DNA from 4 places in the Sphingobacterium sp. KH_072 genome. Region 4 is predicted to be linked to each of the others. Evidence: riboswitches for the same ligand, from Rfam matches in the RefSeq annotation. Region 4 holds a riboswitch; each other region holds the start of a gene.
What was found. Region 4 has a riboswitch for S-adenosylmethionine ahead of AC3IRT_RS12290 (O-acetylhomoserine aminocarboxypropyltransferase/cysteine synthase family protein). Riboswitches for the same ligand answer to the same signal wherever they lie in the genome.
Positions count from the first base shown of each region.

Region 1 (3,583 bases), 360 kb from region 4:
TACGCTTTTGCTCTGGATCAGATACACCAGCAAGTTTGCTATAAAATTGATCTTTGGCATTGACGCCTTTAATATTTAATCCCATGTGCTCGTATGAATCTAGCACTTCTTGGAATTCATTTTTGCGTAATAACCCGTGATCCACGAAGAAACAGTGCAATTTGTCGCCGATAGCATGATGTAGCAATACGGCAGCTACCGTAGAATCCACACCGCCAGATAGCGCCATGATGACGTGATCATCACCTAACTGTGTTTTCAGATCTTCAATAGTCATCTCGACGAACGCATCAGCGGTCCAATCTTGTGTACATCCACAGATATTTACCACAAAATTCTTCACCAATACTTGACCATCTGTACTATGCGTTACCTCTGGGTGAAATTGAATACCATACGTACGTGTACCTTCAATGTGATACGCTGCTACACGCACTTTGTCGGTACTAGCAATTACCCGAAAAGTAGAAGGCACCTCTTTAATCGTATCTCCATGCGACATCCACACTTGTGATTGCGTTGGGATGCCCGTCATCAAAGGATTTTCCTGATCTACAAATAACAAGTTTGCTCTTCCGTATTCTCTGATTTCGGAAGGCAATACCTCTCCGCCAGAATGTTGAGCCAGATATTGGGCACCATAACAAACACCTAATACAGGATAATCCCGCATCATGGCAGAATAATCTACTTGTGGTGCATCTTCCTGACGAACGGAATATGGACTACCTGAAAAAATGATACCTTTAACCGTCTCATCGAAGGCAGGAATGTTATTAAAAGGATGAATTTCACAATATACGTTCAATTCGCGCACGCGACGCGCGATCAACTGCGTATATTGTGACCCAAAATCGAGGATAATAATTTTTTCTGACATGACGCAAAGTTACATATTCAGGATGATTTTTACACGGCGAAATCTTCTTACCTTAGCTTTTACACTATTCTTAATAAATAGACATGAAATTTGGCAGCGTTACAGACCCATCATCCATCGATTTTTCCTTACCCAAAACACCTTCAGCTACGCTGGAATTACTAAAAAAGCATCAGTCTGATGAGCCTTTTGAAGTATATGTGGGCTGCGCCAAATGGAACAAGAAAGAATTGAAAGGATTTTATCCGAGAGGTACTAAAGATGAATTGGCCTATTATGCGACGAAGTTTAATTCGATCGAATTGAATGCCACGTTTTACAACTCTCCGTCCAAAGAGCAGGTAGAAACTTGGAAAGGTAAAACAGGTAAGGATTTCAAATTTTTTCCAAAAATACCACAATCCATTAGTCACTATGGCCGCCTGCTGAATACCGATGAAAAGGTAAAAGCATTTGTCGACTCGGCGGTACTATTCGAGGACAAGTTGGGCATGGCATTTCTACAGATGCACGATAACTATAAGCCCAAAGATTTTGACCGATTGGAATCCTTTCTAGAAAACTTCCCTGCTGGATATCCCCTCGCTATTGAAGTGCGCAACGAAGGTTGGTTTGCGGATAAAGAGGTCGCCGAGCGTTATTTCGCTTTGCTAGAGAAAACAGATAAAACCAACATCCTTGTGGATACCGCCGGACGGCGAGATTTATTGCACATGCGACTCACCACGCCTGTTGCCTTTGTACGTTATGTGGGTGCCAATGTTCCGTCGGATTACACGCGCTTGGACGAATGGGTGGAGCGCATCGGCGAATGGAGAGAAGCAGGTTTACAAAAGTTGTATTTCTTCATTCACCAAAATATGGAGGAAGCATCCCCACTCCTAGCCGATCATTTTATCCAATTGATGAATAAATCGTTTGGCTTGAATTTGAAATTACCAAATGGTGACAAATTATTTTAAAGTTTATTTGGAGTTCACTAAATAGTCTACTAAGTTTGTAGAGTATTTAGAATTGCACGGTGCAATACCAACCGAGTTCGCAGAACCACGGTGGTTTTAATAATACGGGATTTATTCCAAAACAGATTAAATGGCCGTTCAGAATACGATTGATGGTTTCACCTTTAATAATTCTATTGTATGCAAACTCCACACGAACTGTACCAGCATTTGGTTCAAAATTTTCACAATTACTCTATCAAAGAACTCGTTAACTTGAATAACGATCTTGTCCGAAATGCTTCGTGGGGCACACAGAAAGCAGCCTTTAGAACAGCTGTGCTCAATAGCCTCGCACTCAAAGGCGTGAATTTATCCCGTATCATTTCACATGATGACGGATTCACAACCGTACAACTGGTACCAGTAGAGTTGGGCGAGGACAATACGTTGATTCCCCTCGCCTGCTGATGAAGTCGTTTATTGATGCGTGATCGCATAGAGCGCAAATGTGCCTAGCCAATGCGAGCCCATATAATCGTCCTCTTTACCGAGGTTGGGCAATGTAAAGTCTAGGTGTGCATCCGCGATATCACGCAAATGTGCTAATGCAGGAACTTGGCGTGCAATACCATACAGACAAGCAGCTCGGCTATAGTTCAAACCATCGAGATGTACTAACTGGCCGTCGCTGCGATCTTTAACAATAGCTGGCTCCAATTTAAAATCTTCGGCATACATTTGCGGCAAAAATTCGTTGAGCCAAGTTTTATACGCTTTATTATCCAATACCTTACTCATCAAATAGGCTTCTTCCAGACAGGGCGAAAGAAAGTCTGATCCGCTCGGCTCATAAGAGAAATCACAGTTTTTATCTTCTTGATACAACCGTATCGCGTGCTCTGTGATGGCATCAGCCAATGCTTGATCATTCGCCGTAAGGGCATAATCGTACATCAAGGATAATCCGAAAGCGGTATTATCGTGCTTGCCACTGCGAATTGGATAAACCAATTTGGGCAAATAGTCCAACAATTTGCCGCGCAAAAGATCGACCATGGGTTGCAAGGATTGGCTCCATCTTTTCGCATCCGCATCTTCCCAAGTCAACAACTCTTCCTGCAGCTTCAATAACCACGCCCACCCGTAGGTGCGCTCGAAAGATAAGTTATGTTTATCTTCAAAGAAAGCTTTTTCAATAGCCGCATTATTGTCGGTAATCAAGGCATTTAATGTAGCACGCACCTCACCTTGGCTATCTAGATCATCAAAAGATTTCAGCAGCTTTATGATAGACCAATAACCGTGTACAGAGGAATGCCAATCATAGCAGCCGTAAAAGATAGGCCGCAATACGCGCGGCGGTTTTAGATCTGCATCGCTACCAATAGATTGTCCCAACTTATTCGGATATTCTACCGTAATACAGTGAACCGGCATCTCAAAGATTGTTTTCGCTTGCTCAGCACTTAATTCAAATTTTGGATGCGCTTCTACTGAATTACCTTCTTCCTTTGCCTGTTCAGAATTTTGACAGGAGAATAGCGAGCCGCTAACGATCCCAGCTAATAAGAAAAAATAAATGCGATTTAAATTGAAATATGCAAACATATTTAATGGCAATTAGTTATTTGTACAATCTATAAAGATAGTAAATACATTTTTCATGCGTACAAATCATTTCCTTATAACATGTTGAGATATCAAATAGGATGAGTGATAACTGTAAAATTAAATATGGAGAGAACTTAAATCTAGACAA
Region 1 is NZ_CM174457.1:2,371,034-2,374,616, forward strand. Features, by position in the region: gene guaA (glutamine-hydrolyzing GMP synthase) at 1-880, opposite strand, end outside; gene AC3IRT_RS10890 (DUF72 domain-containing protein) at 964-1,842, shown strand; SAM-I-IV-variant riboswitch at 1,880-1,976, shown strand; gene AC3IRT_RS10895 (5-oxoprolinase) at 2,023-2,292, shown strand; gene AC3IRT_RS10900 (DUF2891 domain-containing protein) at 2,302-3,432, opposite strand.
Region 1: linked by a shared signal. The riboswitch ahead of AC3IRT_RS10895 (5-oxoprolinase) and the one ahead of AC3IRT_RS12290 (O-acetylhomoserine aminocarboxypropyltransferase/cysteine synthase family protein) in region 4 are both predicted to bind S-adenosylmethionine.

Region 2 (3,583 bases), 1.6 Mb from region 4:
GCTAGGTCTTTTACCTCGGCTAATTTCTGCTTAGCAAATGCCAACCAGTTTTTAACTTCAGCAGGAAGCGACTCTTCGTTGGTTTCATTATCCAAATCAAATGGTACGTGCAATAGGGAAGAAGCTGGAGCTACCCAAACTCGCTCTTTGCCTAATGCATCGACTGCTTGTTGGATTTTGCTCAAGGATTTTTCGTAGTCATTTTTCCAAATGTTACGTCCTTCTACCACACCCAAAGAAAGGGTTAAGGAAGCAGGAACTTTTGCTAAGATGGTATCCAGTTGATCTTCGCCGCGTACCAAATCGATGTGTAATGCGTGGACTGGCAGGTTCAATGCTAGATCTTCGTTGTCTTTTAGTGCCTCGAAGTACGTTGTAGCGATCAATTTGGTGTCGCCCGCCGCTGCATTCAATTTTTCGAAGACCGTTTTGTACAATCCTTTTACTTTTTCGTCGATATCCAACGCCAAGTACGGCTCATCAATCTGGATATATTGTGCACCAGCCGCCGCTAATTTGGAAACGATCTCTTCGTATACCGGCAACAAACGCTCGATCAGGTCGATGCGGTCAAAACCTTCTTCTTTTTCTTTACCCAACAACAGGTACGTAATTGGACCAATCAATACCGGTTTGGTCTCGATACCCAATGATTTTGCTTCGTTGTATTCTTTTAAGAATTTTTCGGAAGTTAATTTGAATTCCTGATTCTTGGTGAATTCAGGTACCATGTAGTGGTAGTTGGTATCAAACCATTTGGTCATCTCCATAGCCGTAACGTCCACTCCTTCTGCTTGGAAACCTCTTGCTAAGGCAAAATATAGGTCTAAGCTGTAGTCGCCATCAATCTTGTTTAAAAGGGATTGGTAGCGCGCAGGAATTGCCCCGATAGTCAGCGACAAATCCAATACTTGATCATAAAATGAGAAATCATTCGATGGAATCAATGTAAAGCCATTGTCCTGTTGCAATTTCCAGTTGGCTTCGCGGATGCTTTTTGCGGTATGTAGAAGTTCTTCTTGGCTGATTTTTTTTGCCCAATACGCCTCATTCGCTTTTTTCAATTCGCGGAAAGGACCTACTCTTGGGTAACCTAAGTTGTTTGTCGTTAACATAGTTTTATTTCTCTAATTTTTTTCGGATGTACTAATTTGCTATCAGAGAATGGCACCAGAAACAGTGACTTCAGCTTATCTTTCTCTTATCGCTCCCGTACAGGGTAAGAGTAGAATGTAGCACCTTGTCCAAGTGACAGGTTGCCAAGGCTTCAACGGGTCTATTCCCTCTGCCTTTCTCTATAAGCATCACAAACTTATGTAACAAATATATAAATTCCAAATTTCTTGCGAAAAGAGCAATGAAAAAAGGTTTAGCTTACCAAAAGTTTATATCCTTTGCCGTGCACATTCACAATTTCGACGTTTGGATCTTCTTTCAAATACTTTCTAAGTTTGCTCAAGAATACATCCATACTTCTGCCCGTAAAATAATTGTCATCATGCCAGATTTTTACCAAGGCTTCTTCACGCGTCAGTACATCATTCTTCTTCAAACACAGTAAACGCAATAGTTCGGCTTCTTTGGTCGATAATTTCTGTTGTTGCCCTTTGTACGATATCACCTGATTGGTGTAATCAAAGAAATATCCGCCAATTTCAAATTTGTCTGGCGTTTCGTCGTCTTTATCACGCGATGAACGCTTGAGAAGGGCATTAATGCGGAGCAATAACTCTTCTACTCGGAATGGTTTGGTGATATAATCATCGCCACCCAACTCAAAGGCTTGTGTTTTGTCTTCCATCATTCCCTTGGCTGTCGCAAAAATGATTGGAACTGTTTGATCCACTTTGCGGATATCTTTGCCTAGCGAGAATCCGTCTTTCTTTGGCATCATGACATCGAAGATGCATAGATCAAATTCATCTTTGCGGAATGCTTCCAGTGCTTCAATGCCATCTTTGCACAGCACAACGTCAAACTTGCCCTTTAGTTCGAGGTAATCTTTTAAGAGATCGCCTAGATTGGGATCGTCTTCTGCTAGTAGTATTTTTTGAGACATAAGTTCGTTTTAATATGTGTTAATAATCAAGCTATGCTTGTGCTTTTGGTAGCATGAAGTGGTAATGTCACCTCAAATTGTGTGCCTCTATCTTTTTCGCTTTTTACAGAAATCTTGCCATGGAGGATCTTAATGATGTTATTGACATAACTAAGTCCTAATCCAAAGCCTTTAACGTTATGAATATTACCTGTTGGTATCCTGTAAAACTGCTCAAAAATCTTTTCCTGATGCTCTTTGGACATGCCGACGCCTTTATCCGCTACCGAAATGGTAATGCTGTTTTTGGTGCTGAATGATTTGACTGTAATATGCGGCGAATCTTTACTGTATTTAATGGCATTGTCCAAAAGATTGAACATCACATTCGAAAGGTGCAGCTCATCGCCAATCACGACATCGCGTGTAGCCGCCAGATCTACTTGTAATGTACCATTTGCCTTGTCCATTTGCAAATTCATGCTTTCCAATACATCAGTTACTAGCGCATTCATATGCACCTTGGTGCGTTCGATGTTCAGGTTTTCTTTTTCTAGACGGGCAATATTGAGCACGCGCTCGATATGAGAACCAAGGCGTACATTTTCATCATAGATGATGTTGGCCAGTTTGGCTACCCGATTTTCATTCGAAGCGATCTCTTTATCACGGAGCGATTCGCTAGCAATCATGATCGTGGCTACAGGCGTTTTGAATTCGTGCGTCATGTTGTTGATGAAGTCTGTCTTCATCTCGGAGATCTTTTTCTGTCTAAAAATGATGGTTAGCGTATACGCAAAACAACCCACAAGTAATGACAGTAAGGCAAGCACAGCGATCACCATAAAAGTCATGTTGCCAGCGATATGACTTTCCTTATACGGGAAATAAATAGAGAGCAAGCCGGGAGATTTGCCTTGATCGCCCTGAAATAGTGCCGTACTGTATTCAACGGCGTCTTTGAGGCGCAACAAATCACGATCATCCACCTGAGATGCTGCCTGTATAATGAGTGGGGCACTCGGATTGGATCGGATTTCCATCAAGAAAGGTGATACAATGCCGCGATTGTATAATTCTTCTTGCAGATAATGTATGGCCAAGTCTGTTTTGATTCTTTCCTTCAGTGGGCGCTTGGACATCGCGATGCTCGCCGTGATATCCTCCATCACTTTATTGTCTTTACCGCCCAAGATGGCGATCGTATCGTATAAATTGGTCGCTACCGAAAGCTTTCGGTAGTTTAGTTTTTTTAATTCTTGTTCCACTTCTTGTAATCGCACTCGAGTGGCTGCATCTTCTGTAGGTGGCAAAGTGGCCCAAGCAAATGAATGTACTTGTAGCGTAGCGTCGTTCACAATTGGGATGATGAAACGCGTACTGTCATCACGACCGCCGACTTCGGCAATGCGCTTTCTAGCACCTACTACGGTAGAAATTGTGGGTAAGGTCGGGTCTAAAATATCGTAACTCTTCTCAATCGAGAACGTAATTAAATGATGATAATCCTTTCTTCGTACGTACGTTTCGAAGAAAGCATTGCTC
Region 2 is NZ_CM174457.1:412,493-416,075, forward strand. Features, by position in the region: gene metE (5-methyltetrahydropteroyltriglutamate--homocysteine S-methyltransferase) at 1-1,115, opposite strand, end outside; SAM riboswitch class I at 1,199-1,304, opposite strand; gene AC3IRT_RS01890 (response regulator transcription factor) at 1,370-2,059, opposite strand; gene AC3IRT_RS01895 (sensor histidine kinase) at 2,086-3,583, opposite strand, start outside.
Region 2: linked by a shared signal. The riboswitch ahead of metE (5-methyltetrahydropteroyltriglutamate--homocysteine S-methyltransferase) and the one ahead of AC3IRT_RS12290 (O-acetylhomoserine aminocarboxypropyltransferase/cysteine synthase family protein) in region 4 are both predicted to bind S-adenosylmethionine.

Region 3 (3,583 bases), 1.4 Mb from region 4:
GATTGATCCGTTCGGGAGAATAGCCAGCAAAAAAGTCTTCATTGAATACCAGTCCCGATTCTTGTTCCAAGATCGGAACACAATCTTCCTCGGTGCATCCTGGATATACGGTGGATTCGTAAATCACGATATCGCCTTTTTTCAAGACCTTGCCCAACATGCGCGTTGCACTGCGCAAAGGCCTGAGATCCGGCGCATTAAACTCATCAATTGGCGTAGGAACGGTAACGATGTAGATCGTACACGAGCGTAGATCTTCCACAGCACATGAAGCGATATAACCTTTCTGACCGTCTGTATCTACCGAAAATTGAAGAGCCGAACGTAAAACTTCCCGATCTGCCTCCTTCGTGCGGTCAACGCCATGGTTTAGTTCGCTGACGCGCGCTTCATCAATATCAAATCCGACTACTTGCGCATGCGAAGCAAACGCTAATGCCAAAGGCAACCCGACGTATCCTTGTCCGATAACGGCTATTTTCTTCATTCTCTACGAATGTACTAAATAGTCTGATATTTCAGAAAATTGAAAACCCGTAATGTAGTATTTAATGTACTACGGCGTCATTTCACGGACTAGTTTCTCGGCTTCCTTCTCGGCAACAATACGGCGCAAACCCGAACTAGAAAATCGGTGATCGCGGCTGTTGAAATAAAGCTCAATGCCCTTTTGTTCGCAATAGGCTCTACCCGTAAAGTTCTTATCCTGATATTCATCACCCACAATACGCACATCGAGTTTGAAAGACCGTAAGATATCTTCCAAATCCTGCTCTGTAGAATAAGGGACAATTTCGTCGACATACTGACAACCGCGAAGCTGAATATAGCGCTCTACCACCGTTTGCGTTGGCGCATTTTTTTCCGGACGATCTAGGGTAGGATCCATCTGTAAACCACAAATGAGGTAATCACATTGTCGTTTGGCTTCGGCCAGCATCATGATATGACCAGCATGCAATAAATCGAAAGTAGAGAAAGTAATGCCAATACGCGGCCCAGGATTGTAGTCAGGGTGATTCTTGTTTTCCATGTTGATACGTTTGTCTATTTGTGTTCACAAGGATAAATTATTTTTTTAGTACACAAGGTGGACATCAGCGAAACGGCCGTGGACAAAAGGTGGACAAAGCACGATCTCGAATTAAAATCGTTCCGCATTTTGTTATCCCACACCGTTTTCCCATATTTGTGATTGCTTATAGAGAAAGGCTGAGGGATTAGACCCGCGGACGCCTTAGCAACCTGACTCATGTCAAGGTGCTACAATCTACCCGTTCACAACGAAGGGAATGATAAGCGAACAGGAGCACTAACCAGCACCTCTTCTCTGCAAGCCTTCCATTCAAGAAACAGATACATATGAAGATCATCGATCATATCACGAATGCACAAGGAAAAACCTTGTTTTCTTTTGAGCTGCTACCTCCTGCAAAAGGTCAGGGAATCCAAAACATCTTCCAAACCATGGATGAGTTGATGGAATTCAAACCACCTTTTATCGACGTCACCTATCATCGCGAAGATTATTTGTATAAACAACATCCAAATGGCTTGTTAGAGCGGGTTTCTTATCGTAAGCGCCCAGGTACAGTAGCTATTTGTGCCGCGATTATGAACAAATATAAGGTCGATGCCGTACCACATTTGATCTGTGGCGGTTTCACCAAAGAAGAAACAGAAAATGCCTTAATTGATCTGGATTTCTTGGGAATAGATAATGTATTGGTACTTCGTGGTGATGCGCGTAAAGGCGATGCCGATTTTATCCCGACCGAAGGCGGACATGCCTATGCCACCGATTTGTTGCAACAAGTGAAGGACATGAACGACGGAAAATACCTGCATGAGGATATCACGACTTCTTCGAAAACTGATTTTTGTATCGGCGTAGCTGGCTATCCTGAGAAGCACTTTGAAGCGCCAAATGCACAGGCCGACTTCAAATGGCTAAAAAAGAAGGTGGATATGGGCGCCGAATTTATCGTTACGCAAATGTTCTTCAATGTAGACCGTTACAAAGAATTTGTCACCAAATGTCGTGAGCATGATATCCATGTGCCGATCATCCCCGGATTAAAGCCATTGACTACTAAAAAACAACTGATCACTTTACCGCGCATTTTTCACCTAGATATACCCGAAGAACTGTCTGAGGCGGTAGAGAGTTGCAAGAATAATGCAGAAGTACGACAAGTCGGAGAAGAGTGGTTAGTAAATCAATGTCGAGAACTCATCGCTTTTGGCGCGCCTGTATTACACTTTTATACCATGAGTAATCCCGGGCCGACCAAAAACATTGTGCAACAGCTAGCTTAGCTAAACAATCATTAGCGATTCCTGTTTAGGTAGTTGTATGGTCAAACATCTACCAAAAAAAATTGCCATCGTAGGATCGGGAGCTAGTGGCGTAGCTTGCTTTATCCAACTGGTACAAAAGCATCTTACGCAGGGAAACCCGTTTCCGATTTCCATCACCCTATTTGAAAAACGGAAGGAATTTGGCGACGGGCTGGCCTTTGGCACCGAGCAACAAGGCCATCTTCTAAATACGAAAGCAGGGCTGATGGGTATCTTCCCAAAAGAGCGCATGCACTTCGTACAATGGATGCATCAGCATAGTGAGTGGATCGAAGAAAGTTATCCGCAGGTAAGCACGCACCCCGACAGCTATCCGCCTCGGATGTTGTACGGCAATTATGTTCAAGCTATGTTGGACACCTATCGCAGATGGGGACAGGAAGCTGGCCTTGATATCAAAACAGATCCGACTGAAATCATCGCCGCAGATATCTCTGCAGAAAACACGGTCATACTACAAACCGACGACGAACGCAACGTGTCGTTTGACTACGTGATCCTAGCAACAGGAAACCCAGAGTCTTCCACATTTGCGAAGCTGAAAAAGACCGATCATTTCTTTTGCTCACCTTGGCCTACCAGCCGATTGCTCCAAGAGATTCAAGATAAGCAATCACGTGTGAGCATCGTGGGCAGTAGCCTGACGGCGATTGACGCCTTGATTACGCTGGTGGATAATGGACATGAGGGACCGATTCAGTTCTTCTCACTCACGGGCCTATTACCGCGCGTGCAAACGCCTTCCGAGATACCGTACGACCGAAAGGTGTTGACTTTGTCCAGCATCCGTAGTATCATCCGCCAACAGCAGAGAACACTTCGCATCATAGATCTTATCCGACTTTTTCGCTCGGAAGTAGAAAGCGCTTTAGAAAAACGCATCGATTGGAGCAGCGAAGATCGCATCAATAAAGATCAGTTAACTTTGTTGGAGAAAGACATTCAAGAAGCGACGGGCGACGGCAATATTTTTCAAACGGTATTATATTCCTTGCGCGAAGACTCGTACAGCATCTGGCGTCTGCTGCCACCTGATCAGAAAATGCTTTTTGGCAAATGGGTAAAACCGCATTTCGACATCAACCGGCACGCTATTCCACTGGAGAATGCAATCAAGATCCGCAACATCTTGCGTTCAGGACAGTTGGAAATCATTGGGCACACCGATGATATTGAGTGGAAAAATGATCGATTCATCCTAAAACAACAAGATGGCACCACG
Region 3 is NZ_CM174457.1:214,827-218,409, reverse strand. Features, by position in the region: gene AC3IRT_RS01025 (nucleotide sugar dehydrogenase) at 1-487, opposite strand, end outside; gene AC3IRT_RS01020 (adenylyltransferase/cytidyltransferase family protein) at 557-1,033, opposite strand; SAM riboswitch class I at 1,197-1,302, shown strand; gene metF (methylenetetrahydrofolate reductase [NAD(P)H]) at 1,363-2,319, shown strand; gene AC3IRT_RS01010 (FAD/NAD(P)-binding protein) at 2,357-3,583, shown strand, end outside.
Region 3: linked by a shared signal. The riboswitch ahead of metF (methylenetetrahydrofolate reductase [NAD(P)H]) and the one ahead of AC3IRT_RS12290 (O-acetylhomoserine aminocarboxypropyltransferase/cysteine synthase family protein) in region 4 are both predicted to bind S-adenosylmethionine.

Region 4 (3,583 bases):
AAATGTTCGTCATCCAAAGCTCCTTGCATCACGGCACGAATCATAGCTCGGGTGTGATAAAGTGGTATGCGGCGACCTATGCCATAAGGTCCTCCGATCCATCCCGTATTTACGAGCCACACTTGTGTAGAAGTATCTTGTTGCAAACGATCGCGAAGCATTTCGGCGTAGCGCATAGCATGCAGCGGCAAGAAAGCCTGACCAAAGCAAGCTGAAAAAGTAGCGACGGGCTCTGCAACTCCTACCTCAGTACCGGCCACTTTCGCCGTATAGCCATTTAAGAAGTAATACATCGCTTGTTCTACTGTCAATTTAGACAATGGTGGCAACACGCCAAAAGCATCTGCCGTCAAGAAAAAAATATGTTTCGGCGCAGCCGAACGATTGATCTTGACCACATTAGGGATATAATTTATTGGGTAGGAAACACGAATATTTTCAGTGACCGAACTATTGCCATAATCCAGATGGCGACTATTCGGCAAAAAAAGCATATTTTCTGTCAAAGCCCCGAAGCGCACAGCACCAAAGATATCGGGTTCACTTTCTACTTTCAGATTTATGCATTTGGCATAGCAGCCTCCTTCTAAGTTAAAAATTCCATCGTCAGACCAGCCATGTTCATCGTCACCAATGAGATAGCGATCATGATCTGCTGACAACGTCGTTTTGCCTGTGCCTGACAATCCAAAGAATAAAGCAGTGTCTCCATTTTTACCCGTGTTTGCCGAGCAATGCATTGAAAATACATTATGCTCTTGCGGCAGCACAAAGTTCATCATCGAAAACATACTTTTCTTAATTTCACCAGTATATGCTGTGCCAATAATCAATACCTTTCGTGTCGTAAAATCTAGCACCACCGCATTCGAAGCGCACAGGCCTAGTTCTTCATGATTTTCAATTTTCAGCAGTGAGGCGACCCAAACAGTCCAATCACGGTGATTTTCGACCTCTTGCTCCGGAAGAAACATATTGCTGATAAACAAATCTTGCGCAGCAAGCTCCGTCGCAAAATGGATTTTTCTGCCATATTTTGCATACGTTGCAATATTGGCTGTACGTGTATACAACGCTTTACTCCTATCCAGGTATTTTTTCACTTGTTGCTCCAATATCTCAAATACCTCCGTAGATATACCCTGATTGATATCATTCCAATGTACCGCATCTTCAGTCGTCTCATCGCGTACAATGTACCGATCGCGCGGAGAACGCCCAGTAAATGTTCCTGTCATAATATTTAGTGCCCCTGAAGCCGAAAATGTCGCTTCCCTTTTCTTTACAGCATGCTCGATCAATTCCGAAGGAGTCAACTCGCTGTACAACTCACCCTTTGGCTCCAGAACAAGTCCAGATAAAGATTCTTGAAGAATTTTTTGCATTACAGTTTATTCGTTTTGTTATACGAAACAAAATTAACTAATGCATCTTCACGAAACGCTAACATTAAGCTTATTGTATCAACTACACTAAAACAAACATCTGATTTACAGCTTTTTAAATTAAAGATTAAATTATAAAAAATGCTAAAACATTTTAGCTATTTTTATTGAAAAATCAGTGCTCGATTACAGTATCAAAAGCGATCATACGCAATCCAATTTCGACTTACTTAAGCAACGGTAGACAGCACAGAAAAATTACAAATAACTCTCCAATTACATTTTTTTAGCTTAAACTCTTGCTAGGCTCCCCAAAAAACCTATATTTGCTTTGTATATCATTCGATAATACAAATCAATACCTTCTTCTATCGATTCAGGTCTTGATTTATACAGAAGTGGCGAGAGACTGGCTCGATGACCCACTGGCAACCAACAACACGAAGTTGAAAAGGTGCCAATTCCTGTCCGAAACATTGTTTTGGAGTATATAAATAATAGAACAGATGAACGACAAAACACATTTTACACCTTTATTGGCATACACGTCACAGCGTGTTTCCACCACACTTTTCATTTCTTCGCCCAGAGTAATCGTAGTCTGTCAGGCTCGAATGCGGTAGTCGTTGTTGGGATAGCTCGTAAGCTGTGATCTGTACATTGCTTACCTTCATTTCGACCAAATAGACGACAGCCATCTTTCTTACAGACTATTCTTTATTCACGCACATAATAAATTCACTATTATGACCTACAAAAAAACATTACAATACGAGACTTTACAAATACATGCCGGCCAAGAAGCAGATCCCACCACTGGGGCACGCGCACTTCCCATATATCAAACATCATCTTATGTCTTTAACAATGCAGAACATGGCGCAAACCTATTTGCATTAAAGGAGTTCGGCAATATCTACACTCGAATTATGAATCCGACTACGGATGTCTTCGAGAAGCGCATTGCCGCATTGGAAGGTGGCGTCGCTGCCGTAGCTGTTGCCTCAGGACAAGCAGCCCAGTTTATTGCATTAAATAACATCCTCGAAAGTGGTGATAACTTTATCTCCAGCTCTCATTTGTACGGCGGTACGTTCAATCAATTCAAAGTTGCTTTTAAACGTTTAGGTATTGAAGTTCGATTTGCAGATCAAGGTGATCCAGACGAATTTGAAAAATTGATTGATGACCGTACTAAAGCCCTATATGTGGAGACAATCGGCAATCCAGCATACAGCATTCCTGACTTCGAGCGACTGTCTGCCATTTCCAAAAAGTATGACCTTCCGATTGTAGTCGACAATACCTTTGGTGCAGGCGGTTATCTGTTCAAACCATTAGAACACGGTGCACACATCGTGGTAGAATCTGCCACAAAATGGATTGGCGGACATGGCACTAGTATTGGTGGTGTCATTGTCGATGGCGGAAATTACAATTGGGGCAACGGAAAATTTAAACAATTTTCAGAGCCTTCCGAAGGATATCACGGATTGGTCTTTGCCGATGTATTTGGAGAAAACAGCTCATTTGGCAATATACAATTTGCTATTCGTGCTCGCGTAGAAGGACTACGTGATTTTGGATCAGCGCTCTCCCCTTTCAATTCTTTCTTGCTAACACAAGGTTTGGAAACACTTTCGCTTCGCGTGCAAAGGCATGTAGATAATGCATTAGAGATCGCGCAATGGCTGGAAAACCATGCTCAGGTTGAATCGGTAAGCTACCCCGGACTGAAAAGCCATCCGTATCATGACTCGGCTCAAAAATACCTGAAAAATGGTTACGGTGCTGTCTTATCTTTTGCCATTCGCGGCGGCAGCGAAAAAGCGAACGACTTTATTGATGCTTTGGAGCTCATCAGCCACGTTGCTAATGTGGGCGATGCCAAAACGCTGATTATTCATCCGGCTGCTACTACACATCAACAATTAAGTGCTGCCGAGCAGCAACGATCTGGCGTATATCCGGGCGTATTACGCTTATCTGTAGGAATCGAACACGTCGACGATATCAAAGCCGATTTGGAGCAAGCTTTTGAATCGCTTTAAATTTTATATAACTAAAAAACAATTTAAGATAAAATGAGTGAAAAATTAACGATTGGGATGTTTGGTTTTGGCGTAGTTGGCCAAGGACTGTACGACATTATCAAAACCAAAGACCTAAATCTGGAAATAAAGAAATTTGTGATCAAA
Region 4 is NZ_CM174457.1:2,728,167-2,731,749, forward strand. Features, by position in the region: gene pckA (phosphoenolpyruvate carboxykinase (ATP)) at 1-1,385, opposite strand, end outside; SAM riboswitch class I at 1,771-1,882, shown strand; gene AC3IRT_RS12290 (O-acetylhomoserine aminocarboxypropyltransferase/cysteine synthase family protein) at 2,132-3,436, shown strand; gene AC3IRT_RS12295 (homoserine dehydrogenase) at 3,470-3,583, shown strand, end outside.